Regions from separate parts of the Vreelandella sp. DA03-1M genome, predicted to be linked through region 3. Evidence: predicted binding sites of a transcription regulator. Region 3 holds the regulator's gene; each other region holds the start of a gene.
What was found. The regulator FNR, encoded in region 3, switches genes on or off when oxygen is low (the NO sensors DNR and NnrR bind a similar motif). The targets are predictions, from matches to a motif close to TTGATNTANATCAA.

Region 1 (5,881 bases), 120 kb from region 3:
CACCATGCACACTGCCAGCCCTGCTAACCATGCCGACGGGTGGCCCAGCGACTCCCGGCCCTGCCAGAGCAGTAACCAGTGATGGAACAGTGCCGCCAGCAGCCAACTCTGGGTAATCAGCAGTACCACGCCGATCAGCGCAAGCAGTGTGGCGCCCCGCAACCACCAGCGTTGCGGGGCCAGGCAGCGGTTCAGCCGCTGCCCCGGGTCAATAACGTCAGTCGCTCCGCTCATGCTCGGCTTCGCCTTCATAACCATTCACTTCAAGCCGCATGGCGATAAGAACAGTGACGACAGCTGCCAGCGTGACACCCAAAATCCAGGCGAAATACCACATAGGATCATCTCCTCAGTAAAGTGCTTTGTCGTTATCACGAATAAACTGCTCATTTAGGCGACCGCGCATGACCCAATAACTCCAGGCGGTATAGAGCAATATCAACGGCACGAAGATACACACCACCACAAACATGATCTTGAGCGTCAGCTCACTCGCCGTGGCATCCCACATGGTGAGGCTATGATTAGGGTTGAGTGTCGACGGCATCACGAAAGGGAACATCGTCACGCCAGTGGTGACCACCACCATGGCCATAGCAATGGCCGAACTGGTAAATGCCAGCGCATGCCGCCCCAGTTTCATGGTCAACGAGCAGAGCACAAAACCCAATACGCCTACTATCGGCAGTAGCCATAACAGCGGGAAGCGGCTGTAGTTGGTCATCCAACCGCCAACACTGACCGTGACGATTTTGCCAGTGGTATCGTTGTAGCCCTGGGTGTCGATCACGCTGGCCACCTGGTAGCCATCAACGCCCCATAGCAGCCAGACCCCACCCAGCACGAACAGTGCCGCGCACACCAATGCGGTGAGGCTGCCGATGGCCGCACTCCGCCTGCGTAGCTCACCCTCGGTTTTGAGCTGCAGCCAGGCCGCGCCGTGGGTGACAAACATCAGCAGGCTCAACAGCCCGGCCAACAGCGCAAACGGATTCAATAGCCCCAGTAAGCCGCCCTGATACTCCAAACGCAGATAGTCATCGAACTGGAAGGGAACGCCCTGGAGAAGATTGCCAAAGGCGACACCAAAGATCAGCGCAGGAACGGCGGAGCCGATCGTCAGCCCCCAGTCCCAGCGACTGCGCCAGGTGGGGTTGTCCAACTTGGAGCGGTAATCAAACGCTAAGGGGCGCAGGAAAAGCGCGAACAGCGTCAACATCAAAGCGAAATAGAAGCCGTTGAAAGCGGTTGCGCAAACCGGCGGCCAGGCAGCGAACAGTGCGCCCCCGGCGGTCACCAGCCAGACCTGGTTGCCGTCCCAGTGAGGCGCCATGGAGTTGATCATCACCCGACGTTCAAGATCGTTGCGGCCAACGACCTTAAGCAAGGTGGCAACGCCCATATCAAATCCATCGGTGACCGCGAAGCCGATCAACAGCACACCGATCAGCACCCACCAGACAAACCTAAGTGTTTCGTAGTCCATCATCATGCCTCCCGTGGCGGGGTGGAAATTAGGTAGCCGGAATCGGCTTCATCATCCAGGTAACCGCTACCGGAAGGCCCCTTGCGGGCAAAGTGCTGCATCAACCACATTTCGATGATGACGAAGGTGGTGTAAAGGATGCCAATGGCAATCAGGGTAGTGAGCACCTGCTCAGCAGTCAGACTGGAAATAGCCAGGTGCACCGGGAGGATCTCGCCGATGGCCCACGGCTGACGGCCGTACTCAGCCACGAACCAGCCCGCTTCACAGGCGATCCAGGGCAGCGGCAGGCTGAATAGCGCAAAGCGCAGTAACCAAGGGGACGTCTCAGGCTGACGGCGCAGGCTATGCCAGAGGGCCAGGGCAAACAGCAGCAGCATGCTAAAGCCAGCGGCTACCATGGCCCGAAAAGACCAGAACAGCGGCCAAACCTTGGGAATCGACGCCTCTACGGCCTGGTTAATCTCGGCGGCCGTCGCATTGGCCACATCGTCGCTATAGGCGCTAAGCAGCAGCCCATAGCCGAGATCGCTGCGCACCTGCTCGAACCGGGCCTGATCCCCTTCGCGCTCTTCACCGCTGCGCAGGCGCTGCATAAGGGCATAGGCTTCCTGGCCGTTGACGATGCGTTCGCGGTGCTCCGCCTTAAGCTCGCGGATCCCCATCACTTCGGTATCCAGCGAGCGCGTAGCGATCAAGCCCATCACGCCAGGTATCTTGATGGCTAGGTCGGTGCGCTGTTCAGCCTCATTGGGCAGCCCAAACAGGGTAAAGGCGGCCGGAGCGGGATGGGTTTGCCATTCGGCCTCGATGGCGGCCAGTTTGACCTTTTGGACGTCTCCCAGCTCATAACCAGACTCGTCGCCCAGAACAATCACCGACAGTACACTAGCCAAGCCAAAGGCAGACGCAATCGTGAAGCTGCGCCGGGCAAAGGCGATCTCGCGACCCTTGAGCAGGTACCAGCTTGAAATCGCCAGCACGAAAACCGCGCCGGTGACGTAGCCCGCCGACACGGTATGCACGAATTTGACTTGGGCAACGGGGTTGAGCAGCACTTCAGCAAAGCTGGTCAACTCCATACGCATGGTGGCAAGGTTGAGCTCTGACCCCACGGGATGCTGCATCCAGCCATTGGCCACCAGAATCCACAGGGCCGACATATTGGTCGCCAACGCCATCAACCAGGTAACCGCCAGATGTTTCTCTTTTGACAGACGATCCCAGCCGAAAAAGAACAGCCCGACCAGGGTCGACTCAAGGAAGAACGCCATCAAGGCTTCTATCGCCAGCGGCGCGCCGAAGATATCGCCGACATAATGAGAGTAGTACGACCAGTTGGTGCCGAACTGAAACTCCATAGCGATGCCGGTGGTTACCCCCAACGCAAAGTTAATACCGAACAGCTTGCCCCAGAACTTGGTCATCTGACGATAGATGGTCTTACCGGTCATCACATAGACCGTCTCCATAATCGCCAGCAGTATCGATAGCCCTAGCGTTAAAGGTACAAACAGGAAATGCACCATCGCCGTAAAGGCGAACTGCAACCTGGATAATTCAACAATGTCCATGAGTGACTCCCGATGGATAGCGTAAACACACCCTTCGCCCCACCGGGAAGCCACTGACTGGCGCTCACCCAGGCAAAGGCGATGGGTATAAGGTTATGCCTCCACCCGAGCCAAAATTTTGATCCTGGTCAATTCCTTATCTATGCATGGTGCGGTTGCGACAAAATGCCCTTATCACCTGGCTAGTGCGCCTCATCCCAGTTCGCGCCGCTTTCCGCTTCGACAATCAGCGGCACTTTCAACTCCGCCGCGCCCTGCATGCGTTTTTGCACTTGCTCGATAAACGCTTCGACCTGCTTCTCGGCCACTTCAAACACCAGCTCATCGTGCACCTGCATCACCATCAGCGCATCGAACTCGCCTTCCGCTAACCACGCATCCACGTCGATCATCGCCTGCTTGATGATATCGGCGGCCGTGCCCTGCATCGGCGCGTTAATCGCGGTGCGCTCTGCGCCTTGGCGACGGTTACGGTTCTGCGAATGGATTTCCGGCAGGTAGAGCCGCCGACCCAGCACGGTTTCGACAAAGCCATCTTCACCTGCCTGGGAGCGAATACGCTCCATATAACGGGCCACGCCGGGATAGCGGTCAAAGTAGCGATCAATATAGGTTTGTGCCTGATTGCGCTCGATATGCAGCTGGCGCGACAGCCCCCAGGCACTCATGCCGTAGATCAAGCCGAAGTTGATCGCTTTGGCACTACGTCGCTGGTCGCCAGAGACCTTATCAAGGGAGGTGCCAAACACTTCTGCCGCCGTGGCGGTGTGGATATCGCGTCCTTCGGCAAAGGCTTCCAGCAGCCCTTTATCTTCGGAAAGGTGCGCCATAATACGCAGCTCAATCTGCGAGTAGTCAGCGGCGACAATGCGGTAGCCGGGGCGGGCGATAAACGCCTGACGAATCTTGCGCCCCTCTTCGGTACGAATAGGAATATTTTGTAAGTTCGGGTCCGACGACGACAGCCGCCCGGTGGCGGTGACCGCCTGGTGGTAGCTGGTGTGCACCCGGCCAGTGGCTTTATTGAGCAGCCTAGGCAACTTATCGGTATAGGTGGACTTAAGCTTGGCCAGCCCCCGGTGCTGCATAATCACCTTGGGCAGTGGGTAATCCAGCGCCAGCTCTTCCAGCACACCTTCCGCGGTAGAGGGCGCACCTTTGGGCGTTTTCTTAAGCACTGGGATCTTCTGCTCTTCAAACAGAATCTGGCCTAGTTGCTTGGGTGAGCCCAAATTAAATTCCCGCCCGGCCAGTTCAAACGCTTCGCGCTCTAGCTCGCCAATACGCTTTTCTAACTGCTGGCTCTGCTTGTGCAGTAGATCCGCATCCACCGCCACCCCATTACGCTCAATGCGCGAGAGCACTTTGATCAGCGGCAGTTCGATATTATCCAGCACTTCGGCCAAGCGCCCCTCGTTTTCGACCTGTGGGCGTAGCGTTTGCTGCAGCCGTAGGGTGATATCGACATCTTCGCAGGCGTAAGGCGCCGCCTGTTCCAGGGCAATCTGGTTAAAGGTCAGCTGCTTGGCGCCCTTACCGGCAATCTCTTCAAAGGAGATGGTCTTTTCGCCCAAATACTTCAGCGCCAGCGAGTCCATATCGTGGCGGGTGGCCGTGGAGTTGAGCACGTACGACGCCAACATGGTGTCGGCAAACGGGCCCGCCACTGAGATGGCGTAGTTGGCCAGCACCGAAATATCGTATTTGAGGTTCTGGCCAATCTTGGTTTTGGTCGGGTCTTCCAGCAGCGGCTTTAGCGCCGCCAGCACCGTTTTGCGGTCAAGTTGCTGGGGGGCATCCAGATAGTCGTGGGCCAGCGGAATATAGGCCGCCTCCCCCGCTTCCAGCGACAAGCCGACGCCGACGATTTCTGCATCCATATAGTTGAGGCTGGTGGTTTCCAAATCAAAACAGAAGCGCTCGGCGTTTTGTAGCCTATCCAGCCAGCGCTCAAAGTCTGCCTGTTCGAGGATGACATGATCTTCACGGGCGGCGCTCCCATTGGCAGGAGCCTCCGTGCCCTCGGGCTCGCTATCGTCAGCGCTGGCAGGGACAGGTTCGCCGCCTTTCACATCATCTACGCCTTCATCTTTGCCTTCCAGCAGCTCACCTAGCCACTGCCGGAACTCCATCTCTTTATACAGCGTGACCAGCGCTTCGCGGTCGGGATGAGCGATATCCAGGTCATCCAGGCCCACCGGCAAATCGCAATCGACCTTGATGGTCGCTAACTGATACGAAAGGAAGGCCTGATCGCGATGCTCTTCAAGTTTCTTGGGCAGCGTTTTTGCGCCCCGAAAAGTAAGCGTTTTGACCCGTTCTAAATCGCTATAAATGGTCTCCAGGCCGCCGCCCATGCCTTGCAGTAGACCAATCGCAGTCTTTTCACCCACGCCGGGCACGCCAGGAATGTTATCGACCTTGTCGCCCATCAGGGCGAGAAAATCGATAATCAGCGCAGGGGGCAGGCCGAACTTATCCTCCACGCCCCCCTCGTCCAGGGTTTCATCCTTCATGGTGTTGACCAGCGTGATATGGGCATTGACCAGTTGCGCCATATCCTTGTCGCCGGTGGAAATGACCGCATCGCGCCCTGCTTGGGTGGCGTGGTGGGCCAGGGTGCCAATCACATCATCCGCCTCCACCCCTTCAATGCACAGCAGCGGCAGGCCCAGCGCTTTCACACAGGCGTGCAGCGGCGCAATTTGGCTGCGCAGGTCATCGGGCATGGGGGGGCGGTGGGCTTTGTAGTCGCTGTACATCTCATCGCGGAAGGTTTTGCCCGGCGCGTCGAAAACCACCGCCATGGGGCTTTCGGGGT
Region 2 (5,881 bases), 470 kb from region 3:
CAATGGCCTTATCAGGCAGGCTGTGTCCGGCGATGCGCAGCGGCATCACCCGTGGGAACAGGACAAAGAAGGTGGCGGCGTGAAACAGGCTGGCGGCCAGCGCGAGAAGATTTAGCACTAATACGATGGGTGAGCCCATAAAGGCGATCCACCCCTGCCAACTTTCTGCCCCTTGAAGAAGAGCAACCATACCGGCAAGCAAGCAGAGCGTGAAAAACACCAGCGGCAGCACCGTAGCTTCGCGCAGCATATAGAGTTTAAAAAAGCGGTGTTTTAGCCACCAGTTGCGTTTCAGTGGCGGCAAGCGTTGCGATGATGATTTATCCATGACGTTCCTCCCCTACCCTTTGAACAGCGCAATGAGTGTGTGTTTGGCCGCTTCAACCTTGCCTTGATTTACCGCAGCGGCGGGGTCAACGTGTTTGGGGCAAACCTTCGAGCAGAAGCCCACAAAGGTGCAACTCCACACCCCCTCATGGCGGTTAAGTTCGGCCATACGCTGCTTCTTGCCGTGGTCGCGGCTATCCAGGTTGTAACGGTGGGCCAGCGTTAGCGCCGCCGGGCCAAGGAACTCAGGATTAAGTCCAAACTGCGGGCAGGCCGAGTAGCAGAGGCCGCAGTTAATACAGTTTGCGAACTGCTTATAGCGGGCGAGCTGTTCGGGTGACTGCTGATAGGTTTCCGGCGCCTGGGGGTCGTAGGGTTTTACCGGATTGTCATCGATCAGGTAGGGCTTAACCGCCGCCAGGTGCTCAAGGAATATTTCCATATCCACTACTAAATCCCGCTGCACCGGGAAGTGGGATAGTGGCTCGATGCGGATCTCACCTTCATAATCGCGCAGGAAGGTTTTGCAGCCCAGCTTGGGAATACCATTCACCATCACGCCACAAGAGCCGCAAATCGCCATCCGGCACGACCAGCGGTAGCTCAAGGTACTATCGAGCTGCTCTTTAATATGGTTTAGAGCATCCAACAACGAGGTGCTTTCATCCACCGGCAGTTCGTACTGTTGCCAATAGGGTTCAGCCGAGCTGTCTGGCAGGTAGCGCTTGACGCTGATGTGTTTGGTGCTGATCTGCTGAGTATTCATGCCTTGCCCCCCTTGCCTGCATCGCCATAGGCCCGCTCAGCCGGTGCGGAGAACCGCACATCGACATCCTGCCAGTGCAGCTCGGCATTCGCCTCGCCTTGGTAAAACACCTGGCTGTGCTTGAGGTAATTGACGTCATCGCGTTTCTGCATGCCTTCATCCAGACGCTGATGAGCACCGCGGGATTCACGGCGCTCCAGGGCACTCAAGCATGAGGCTTCGGCGATATCCAAGCCATAGCCAAGCTCGATGCACTCCAGTAGCTCGGTGTTGAATATCTTGCTGGTATCTTTAACGCGTATTGCATTGAAGCGAGCGCGCAGCTGGCGCATGGTCTCCAGAGAATGGCGCATGCCCTCTTCGGTGCGGTAAATACCGCAGCCGCTCTCCATGGCCTGCACCATGGCGTGCTTGAGATCGACCCAGTTTTCCCCACTCCCGGTTCCGTCACAGAGGCGCAGCAGCTTGGCTTGCTGACGGTCCCCCTGGGCTTCAAGCAGTCGCTCATCGGCCCACTCGGTTTGTGCCGCCCGTTGGCTTGCTTGCTCACCGGCTAAGCGGCCAAATACCAACAGCTCGGTAAGCGAATTGGAGCCGAGGCGGTTAGCGCCGTGCAACCCCACCGAAGCACACTCCCCGGCGGCGTAGAGCCCCGCGATTGAGGTTTCGCACTGGGGGTTGGTTTCAATTCCGCCCATGGTGTAGTGAACCGCCGGGCGAATGGGGATGGGTTCTTTCACCGGATCGACATTGATATAGGCTTTGGCCAGCTCGCAGATAAACGGCAGGCGCCCCAATATAGTCTTTTCACCCAAGTGACGCAGGTCAAGATAAACCACGTCGCTGTCGCCAAACTTACCGGTGCGGCCCGCCTGCTGTTCCTGCCAGAAGGCTTGGGAGAGTTTGTCCCGCGGCCCCAGCTCCATGTATTTGTTTTCCGGCTTGCCCAACGGGGTTTCTGGGCCAAGGCCATAATCCTGCAGGTAACGGTAGCCTTCTTTATTGAGCAGAATGCCGCCTTCGCCCCGGCACGCTTCGGTAATCAAAATGCCGGAGCCAGGCAGGCCGGTGGGGTGGTACTGAACAAACTCCATATCCCGCAGCGCCACACCGTGACGATAGGCCATCGCCATACCGTCGCCGGTGACAATGCCCGCGTTGGTATTGAAGCGGAACAAGCGCCCTGCGCCGCCGGTGGCAAGGATCACCGCTTTAGCGCGTAGCAGGGTCAATTCACCGGTAGCGATCTGCAGGGCAATTACGCCGATTACCGCACCTTCGTCAACGGCCAGATCGAGCACGAAGAACTCATCAAAACGCTCAATCTCAGGGTATTTCAGCGAGGTCTGAAACAGGGTGTGGAGCATATGGAAGCCGGTTTTGTCGGCCGCAAACCAGGTGCGTGCGGTTTTCATGCCACCGAAGCGGCGCACCTGCACTTGGCCATCCTCTTTACGGCTCCAGGGGCAGCCCCAACGCTCCATCTGCACCAGCTCTTGATAAGCGTGATGAACAAAGTAGTCGACGACGCCCTGCTCAACCAGCCAGTCACCGCCTGACACCGTGTCATCGAAATGCGCCTGGTGGGAATCTTCGGCACTGGTGACGGCGGCAGCGCCGCCCTCAGCCGCCACGGTATGGGATCGCATGGGGTAAACCTTGGACAGCAGCGCTATGCGCTGGGGAGTGCCCTGCTCCTTGGCCTGCTCGGCAGCCCCGATAGCAGCGCGCAAGCCTGCACCACCCCCACCAACAATAACGATATCGAAATCTCGCTGCTGCATGAAAAGCCCCTTCATTAGCCAAGTCAAAGGTGGTACTGGCGGCAATCTGCGCTGCCGTCTTGTGTCTTCGAACTTACCATACAAGAGGAAGGCCCTGTTCATTAGTCCAAAGGACTATTGATGTACATCAAGAAAAGCACTGGTGAGATTGCTATTTCTGTAAATAGCAATATGAGAACCCGCATCCGTAGTCGAGATGCGGGGCATGGGTGCAGGTAGTTAAAGCAGCAGCCCACCAAAAACAAAGCCTAGTATTACGCTCACGGTGATAGTCACAACACCGGGGATAAAGAAAGGGTGGTTGAATACCGCTTTACCGATTCGGGTGGAACCTGTGTCATCCATTTCCACAGCAGCCAACAGGGTAGGATAAGTAGGTAACACGAATAGCGCGCTCACCGCCGCGAAAGAAGCCACCGCAGTTAAGGGATCCACACCCATAGCTAGTGCAGCAGGCATCAAGGCTTTAGTAGTGGCTGCCTGGGAGTAGAGCAGCATGGAAGCAAAAAACAAAGTGACTGCTAACAGCCATGTATAGCTTTCAAGCATCTCGCCAGCAATACCCTCGATTTCATTGATATGATTAGAGACAAACGTGTTGCCCAGCCATGCCACCCCTAGTACACACACGCAGGCCGACATACCCGATTGGAAAGTGGGCATATTGAGGATACGACTTGCCTCCAGCTTACAGCTTAGAGTAATGGCACCGGCGGTTGTTAGCATGAAGACCATGATAGCGGCATCTCGTGGTAGAACCGGGTTAGCGATCAAACCCACCGCATCGGAGATAGCTGTTGCGTAAAACACTACGGCGACAATGGCTAGCAAGAACAAAAGAACGGAGCGCCTGGCCCCCGGTTGAATTTCAAAAGCTTGTTTACCCCGGAGTTTAACCAGTCCCTTCTCCAATCGCTCTTGATATACAGGATCCTCATCCAGCGGCTTTCCCATCATATTTGCCACCAAGGCACCAGCAAAACAGGCCAGCAAAGTAGCGGGGATACATATCGCTAATAGGGTTAAATAGCCTACCCCAAGAGGCTCAAGGATACCGGAGAAATAAACCACCGCTGCTGAAATAGGCGAGGCGGTAATAGCAACTTGTGAGGCAACCACTGCAATGCTCAGTGGCCGCGAGGGACGAATTCCATATTCTTTGGCTACTTCGGTAATCACAGGCAGAGTGGAATATGCAGTATGGCCTGTGCCTGCGAAGAAGGTCATGGCATAGGTGACCATGGGAGCTAGAAAAGTAATATACTTAGGGTATCGGCGCAGCAGCCGCTCGGCCAGCTTAACCAAGTAGTCCATGCCACCAGCAAGCTGCATGGCTGCGATCGCAGTAATGACAGCCATAATAATTAAGATGACTTCGATAGGAATGGAACCAGGCGTTAGCCCAAACCCTAAGGTGAGTATCAACACACCCATGCCACCCGCAAGCCCGATACCGATGCTGCCTATTCTGGCGCCCAAATAAATAGCGCCCAGCACAACCAATAATTCCAAAAAAATCATAAGGACTTCCCCTGCAAAAGCGTGGGTAAAATTAGCCTATTCTTTTGATTTTGACGGCTCACTGGGCACCCAAAGCACGCGTATACCGTTTGGCACGATATTGCGGGCGCATCAAATTATCGATAGAGAGGATCTCATCGAGCTGCTCGGCAGTGAGGAGCTGCCGTTCCAGCACCACTTCGCGCACACTTTTGCCGGTTTCAGCGCAGATTTTTCCTACGATATCGCCTTCATGGTGACCAATGTAAGGATTGAGGTAGGTAACGATGCCTATTGAATTGAGCACATAATCGCGGCATACATCGGGGTTGGCTGTGATGCCAGCGACACACTTGTCGGCCAGTGTGATACAGGCATTTTCCAACAGATTGATCGACTCGAACATAGTTTGGGCGATCACCGGCTCCATGACATTAAGCTGCAACTGGCCTCCCTCGGCGGCCAGGGTGACCGTCACATCATTGCCAATCACTTTGAAGGCGATTTGATTGACGACTTCAGGGATAACGGGATTGACTTTTGCTGGCATAATTGAGGAGCCCGCTTGCAGCTCGGGCAGATTAATCTCGTTAAACCCTGCACGGGGGCCAGATGACAGTAAACGTAGGTCGTTGCAGATTTTTGATAATTTCACTGCCAGCCGCTTGAAGGCATTGTGCAGCAACACATAGGCATTACAATCGGAGGTGGCTTCAATCAAGTCTTCTGCAGGCGTGTAAGCTTGGCCTGTGATCTCAGCAAGCTTGGTGATGGCCAAGAGTGAATACTCCGGCGGTGAGTTAATGCCAGTGCCGATAGCGGTGGCACCTAAGTTCACCTCCAGCAGTGATTCCCGGCACCTACGGAGACTCCTCACTTCCACGTTTAACGTCACGGCGTAGGCGTGGAATTCCTGACCCAGGCTCATGGGTACTGCGTCTTGGAGCTGAGTACGCCCCATCTTTAGAATATCTTTAAAGGCTTCCGCTTTTGATTCAAACTCCTCTGCTAGCCGCTCAAGCGCTGCTATCAGGCTATCGCAACTGCTGAACAGGGCTACCCGAAAGCCGGTGGGATAAGCATCATTGGTTGACTGACACTTATTGACGTGATCATTGGGGCCAATGACGTCGTAGCTGCCCTTTGGCTGGCCCATCAACTCCAGAGCAATATTGGCCAACACCTCGTTGGTATTCATGTTGACCGAAGTACCCGCCCCACCTTGAAAAGCATCAACGGGAAATTGATCGAACCCCTTACCTGTGTCCAACATTAAGTCGCAGGCGGCGACAATATAATCGGCAATGTGTGGTTCTATCGTACCCAACTCACCGTTGGCCAAAGCAGCCGCTTTCTTCGTCAATACCATACCCCGCACAAGATCAGGGAGGTCGGAAATTGTCTGGGAGCTAAGCTGGAAGTTCTCCTTTGCCCGTAAGGTGTGGATGCCATAATAATTCTGGCTATCTACTTCTTTGCAGCCCAGCAGGTCTTCTTCTGTACG
Region 3 (5,881 bases):
TCGGCGCTGCCGCTGGCGGCAATGGGGCTGGTGCCGCCCTGGCTGGCGGCTATTGGTATGTCGCTCAGCTCGCTAGTGGTGGTGGGTAACGCGCTGCGGCTGTCACGCTGGCGTACGACGCCGCCCGCTTCTTCGCCAAGCGCTTCAACACCGGTAACCGCATGACGATTCTGTATCTACTCATTCCGCTTTCACTGATTCTGCTGGGCCTCGCCGTCTGGGCATTTTTCTGGGCGGTGAAAAATGATCAGTTCGACGACTTGGAAGGCCCGGCGCACCGCATTTTGTTTGATGAAGATGAGAATGACCTCAACCCCGAACAGCGACGCCAGCGGCAGCAGACCAAGCACCGCCCTGCTGCCCCCTCCGACACACACTCACCCGACGACCAAGAGCCCCGGCCATGAATCCAACCGGCCTTGACCTGCCGCCACTGCTGGCGGCGTTCGTGTTTGGTTTGATGGGCGGCGCCCATTGCATTGGCATGTGTGGTGGCATTATGAGCGCGCTCACTTTTGCAGTGCCCCCCAGCATGCGTCATCCGGCGCGTATGGGTGGCTTGCTGCTCAGCTATAACGCAGGTCGCATCATTAGCTACATGAGCGCAGGCGCGCTGGTAGCCCTACTAGGCACGCTATTTTCCCTCTCTGCCACGGCGCGAATGCTGCTACAAGTGTTTGCGGCGCTGATGCTGATCCTGATGGCGCTGTATATCGCCAATTGGTGGAAAGGGCTGCTTAAAGTTGAAGCGATAGGCCGCCGCCTATGGCGCTTTATCGAGCCGGTAGGGCGACGTTTAATGCCCGTAGTTCATTTACCCCAAGCCTTTGCGCTGGGGGCGATATGGGGTTGGCTGCCCTGTGGGCTGGTCTACTCCATGCTGGCCTGGAGCTTAGCGATTGCCGACCCGCTCCAGGGCGCACTATTGATGGGCGCCTTTGGACTGGGCACGCTGCCTGCGCTGCTGGCCACCGGGCTTGCCGCGCGCCAGTTAAGCCACCTGATTCGTCACCCGGCAACGCGCAGCGTGGCCGCGCTGACGATCATTGCTTTTGCGCTGTGGCAGCTGTGGACACTCACAGCACACAATCTTCATTAACATGACATGGCTCAATATTTATATCGGCGCCGCGCGTTAGGCTGGCATCAAAGCTTTAACGCCACTTTTAACGCCGGAGCGTCACTTCATGCCCGTTCATGCCCTCGCGGCTTCTTCTACGATGACTTCAACCATGGCCGGGGCAGCACCGGAGCAGAAAAAATGGGATGAAGCCTTACTGCGCCGTTACGACACCAGCGGCCCGCGCTATACGTCCTACCCCACGGCGTTGTCGTTTCACGACCAATTTACCCCGAGCGATTTGACTCAGGCGTTAGAGCGCAGCAATGCCAGCCAACGTCCTCTTTCGCTGTATGTGCATATCCCCTTCTGCCGCAAAATTTGCTTTTACTGCGCGTGTAATAAAATCGCCACCAAGAACACCGCCCTGGCCGAGCCGTACCTATCCCGGCTTGACCGTGAAATGGTGCTGACCGCTCGCCACCTGGATACCACACGACCGGTGAAGCAGTTGCACTGGGGTGGCGGAACACCGACGTTTCTTAACTTGAACCAGATGGGCGACTTGATTGATCGCCTGGACGCGCGCTTTGGTCTCTCGTCCGCGTCTGATCGCGATTACGCGATTGAAATCGACCCACGCGAAGCGGACGTATTTACGCTGCGCCACCTGCAGTCGCTCGGTTTCAATCGCATCAGTTTAGGCGTGCAGGACTTAAGCCCGCTGGTGCAGAAAGCCATTAACCGTATTCAGCCACGGGTACTCACCGAGACGCTGATGGATGAAGCACACCGGCTGGGCTTTCGTTCGCTCAATCTCGATTTAATATACGGCTTGCCCTTTCAGACTGAAAAAAGCTTTGCAGACACCCTGCGCCAAGTGATCGAGTTAAATCCCGCACGGCTTTCTGTGTTTAACTACGCCCACATGCCCGAGCGCTTTGCCCCCCAGCGGCGGATTAACATCGATGACCTGCCGGGCAGCGAAGAGAAGCTGGCGATTCTGCGCACCACGATTGAGATGCTCACCGCGGCCGGTTATGTGCACATCGGCATGGATCACTTTGCTCGTCCTGATGACAGCTTGGCGATCGCCCAGCGCGAAGGCTCGCTCCAGCGCAACTTTCAAGGCTACTCCAGTCACGCCCAGTGCGACTTAATCGGGCTTGGCGTGTCGGCGATTTCTCGCGTCGATGACGTCTATGCACAGAACCCTAGCGATCTGGCCCGCTATGAAGCAGCGCTGGATCAAGGCCAATTGGCAACCGTACGTGGGCTGCGCTTAAGTGACGATGACCTGATCCGCCGGGACGTTATTGAGCGACTAATGTGTGATATGCGCATTGATCTGGCCGCCATCGGTCAACGCTGGAACATTGATGCCCCGCGTTACTTTGCGCAAGCGCTTGAGCACTTACAGGGCGCCGAGCGAGATGGCCTGCTGACGCGCAGCGGCGACCAGCTTAGCGCGACGCCCATGGGACGGCTGCTGATTCGTCACTTAGCCATGGCGTTTGATGCTCACCTGCCGCAGCAATCAGGCAAGCACTACTCAAAGATTGTGTAAACAAGCTATCGCTAACGAAATGAAGCTTCCATACTAAGAGAAGCCTACCTCAGCACGGCGTAATGATTACCTGCCACTCACGACGCTACTCAAGGAGTTATGCATGTTGGAACCCATGAGCCGCCGACGCTCGCTACTCCATGAAGCTCGCTGCCAAACCTGCAGCTTGAGCTCACTATGCTTGCCACTTGCCCTTGAGATAGACGATATGGGCCAGTTCGATGCCATTATTCGTCGTCGCGCACCGCTGAAAAAAGGCGAGCCACTATTTCGCCAAGGCGATACTTTTACCAGCGTTTATGCGGTACGTTCGGGCAGTTTGAAACAAGTCACATCAGAGGGAAACGGCAGCGAACAACTGACCAATTTCTACCTCCCCAGCGAACTAGTGGGGTTGGACGGGATCGATGAAGAGCACTACCCAGGGAGTGTAATTGCCTTGGAAACGACCACCGTTTGCGAGATTCCCTTTGATCGCTTGGACTCACTCTCTGAGGAGTTGCCCGAACTGCGTGGCCAGCTGTATCGCAGCATGAGCAAAGAGTTGCGCGACGACCGGCGCATGATGCGCCTGCTGTCACGTAAAACCGCCGACCAGCGGCTGGCGAGCTTTTTAATCACGCTTTCAGATCGTTTTCGTCGCCGTGGCTACTCGCCCTACAGTTTCCGCCTTTCCATGCCCAGGGCCGATATCGGCAACTATTTGGGTTTAGCGGTGGAAACCGTCAGCCGGATTTTAAGCCGCTTCCAGCAGCAGAGCGTAGTGGCGGTATCCGGGCGAGAGGTCAATATTCTTGATATGCAGCGCTTAATCACCCTCGCCGAAGAGGAGCAAAACGCTAGCTGACGTTAAATGCCTGGATACGCCCGGCCAGTAGTTCTGCCTGTTTGGCTTCTAGCCCTTCAAAATCAAAGAGATTGCGATCCGCTAGCTGGGAAGGCGCAATATTGGTAACGGCTTTAAACATGCTTTCCAGGCGACCGGGGAATTTTTTGTCCCACTCGGCGAGCATCTCTTTGACGACCTGACGCTGCATATTGGGCTGCGAACCGCATAGATTGCAGGGAATAATCGGGAATTCCATCAGCCGTGAAAACTCGGCAATATCTGCCTCTTTACAGTAAGCCAACGGCCGAATGACGATATTTTTACCATCATCAGAAAGTAGCTTAGGCGGCATCGCTTTTAAGTTGCCGCCAAAGAACATATTGAGAAACAGGGTTTCAAGGATGTCTTCACGGTGGTGGCCCAGGGCAATTTTATTGGCGCCAATCTCTTCGGCAAAGCCATACAGCGAACCGCGGCGCAGGCGTGAACAGAGCGCGCAAGTCGTTTTACCTTCTGGCGTTTTTTCTTTCACCACCGAATAAGTATCACGCTCGACAATGTGATATTCCACGCCCTGCTTATCCAGATACGCAGGCAGCACATGCTCGGGAAAACCGGGCTGTTTTTGATCCAGATTGACCGCTACCAGTGAGAAATTGACCGGCGCGTTGCGCTGCAAGTTGCGCAAAATCTCCAGCATTGTATAGCTGTCTTTGCCGCCGGAAAGGCAGACCATCACACGGTCGCCTTCATTGATCATCTGGTAATCAATAATCGCATTGCCCACTTCTCGGCGCAGGCGCTTTTGCAGCTTGTTAAATTCACGTTTCTGCTTAGCATCAGCCAGCTCTGACTGGCCATGATCAACATCAGTGAGGTCGGCTCCAAGGGAAGCAGGGTCAAAATGATCAAGAGGTTGCATGGTATAAGCACTGCCGAGGGTGGAAGGCATTCAAGAAAAAGTGGCTACTATTCTAACAACACTCACCGCCCTGACCCAACTACTCGTATACAGACCTATTACTAAGCAGCCTCTGCCATAATGCGCTGCAGGCGCATATAGAGCAGCGCGCTGGAAGTGGCCTCACCTAACACACCCTGCATTCCCATCGCGGGTACTTGCCAGCACGCCAGCGCTTGGGCAAAGCTACTGGGTGCCTCTATCTCCGGATGCAAGCGCCGCAGCTGGCGCTGATGCAGCTTTTCTACGTCGACCTGGGCATTGGGCAGTGCGAAATCCAACCGCTTTCTCAGCAACGCATTTAACGCCCCAATCCGCTGGTCTAACTGCCAGCCGACAATAGGGCGATTGCCAATAAACTCTACTAACGCATTTAAATTGTCGCGGTTTGGCGCTGCCACCTCCCCTGCCTGACACAGCAGGTGATGGCGACGCAGCGATGCATGGTCAGCCTGCCCCGGTGCGCCTAACGTCAGCACAAAAGCACGGCTGGTACGCACCTGCTGTTGGCTAAGCACCACGGCGGCCAAACTGATCACAGGTGACGTCGGCATAGGCGTTGATGTGCAGGCAAGCGCTACCAGTTCTTCGCCCATATAGGGCTGAAAAAGCCAGGCATAGGGAGAATCAGCACAACGTCGCCGGTCGCTTTCGCGACGCAGCAAGGTACGTAAGGAACCGCTAAAGAGTGCCACGTGTCGATCTAACAGCCGCATTCCGCTCACGAATACTCCAGATGATAACGATGGGAAAGCCGCTGCTTAAAGTCTTTCACAATATGCAGTGCTTCACGCAATAGGTCGCGTTCTAGCGAAGAGAGGCTTTGCACCACGACACGATTAGTGCGGTTCGCCTCTTGCGATGTGCTACTTGCCTCTAGGGCAGTGAGCTGCTGTTTGAGACGCAACTCGGAAAACAGCGCCAGTGCTTCGCCCAGATCGTCGGCGAACCGGCGATCCAAGCGGCCATCGGCGGCCAGCGCGTCTAAACGATCCAGTGTTGAGGTCGCTTTGATTCGTCGCTCCAGCGCCATGGTGCGCACGCCGTGAACAATGGGGAAAATGCCGCCTTTCTTGATATCGATACCGTGCTGAGGCTTTTTCAGCGAGCCAAACAGCGTCAGCGGTGTGGAAAAGCGTAGCGCCGTGCGAGCAAAGTACGAAAGCAGCAGCTCGTCACGAGAACAGCATTCAAATAGCTCTTCTCGTACGCTCTCAAGCAGACTGGGGTTACCGGCCACGGCATGAGCATCAAGCATAATCGCCAGTTTCATCAGGCTGTCGCCATCCCGCTCGCTGGCCCATTTGGCAATATTGCTCTTCCACTGCGACACTGTGGCCACCCACTCAGGGTTTGAAACCATAATATTGCCGGGGCACGGCGGGTAGCCAAGCTGGATTAAGGTATCAGTGAGCGTTTGCATGTGGCTCATAAGATCTGGCCACTGCGCATCGTCGGCTAAAA

Region 1: the regulator FNR is predicted to act here: its motif matches at 3,179-3,192, upstream of ACXUPB_RS17145 (cytochrome ubiquinol oxidase subunit I).
Region 2: the regulator FNR is predicted to act here: its motif matches at 2,995-3,008, upstream of frdA (fumarate reductase (quinol) flavoprotein subunit).

What each region holds. Positions count from the first base shown of each region.
Region 1 covers NZ_CM146798.1:3,669,213-3,675,093, forward strand. Annotated here, with positions in the region: gene cydD (thiol reductant ABC exporter subunit CydD) at 1-234, opposite strand, end outside; gene cydX (cytochrome bd-I oxidase subunit CydX) at 218-337, opposite strand; gene cydB (cytochrome d ubiquinol oxidase subunit II) at 350-1,492, opposite strand; gene ACXUPB_RS17145 (cytochrome ubiquinol oxidase subunit I) at 1,489-3,060, opposite strand; gene polA (DNA polymerase I) at 3,243-5,881, opposite strand, start outside.
Region 2 covers NZ_CM146798.1:4,016,872-4,022,752, forward strand. Annotated here, with positions in the region: gene ACXUPB_RS18770 (succinate dehydrogenase/fumarate reductase transmembrane subunit) at 1-328, opposite strand, end outside; gene ACXUPB_RS18775 (succinate dehydrogenase/fumarate reductase iron-sulfur subunit) at 341-1,093, opposite strand; gene frdA (fumarate reductase (quinol) flavoprotein subunit) at 1,090-2,877, opposite strand; gene ACXUPB_RS18785 (anaerobic C4-dicarboxylate transporter) at 3,097-4,398, opposite strand; gene aspA (aspartate ammonia-lyase) at 4,457-5,881, opposite strand, start outside.
Region 3 covers NZ_CM146798.1:3,550,127-3,556,007, forward strand. Annotated here, with positions in the region: gene ACXUPB_RS16595 (heavy metal translocating P-type ATPase) at 1-165, shown strand, start outside; gene ccoS (cbb3-type cytochrome oxidase assembly protein CcoS) at 162-407, shown strand; gene ACXUPB_RS16605 (sulfite exporter TauE/SafE family protein) at 404-1,099, shown strand; gene hemN (oxygen-independent coproporphyrinogen III oxidase) at 1,188-2,627, shown strand; gene fnr (fumarate/nitrate reduction transcriptional regulator Fnr) at 2,731-3,474, shown strand; gene ttcA (tRNA 2-thiocytidine(32) synthetase TtcA) at 3,467-4,378, opposite strand; gene ACXUPB_RS16625 (3'-5' exonuclease family protein) at 4,480-5,133, opposite strand; gene ACXUPB_RS16630 (DUF294 nucleotidyltransferase-like domain-containing protein) at 5,139-5,881, opposite strand, start outside.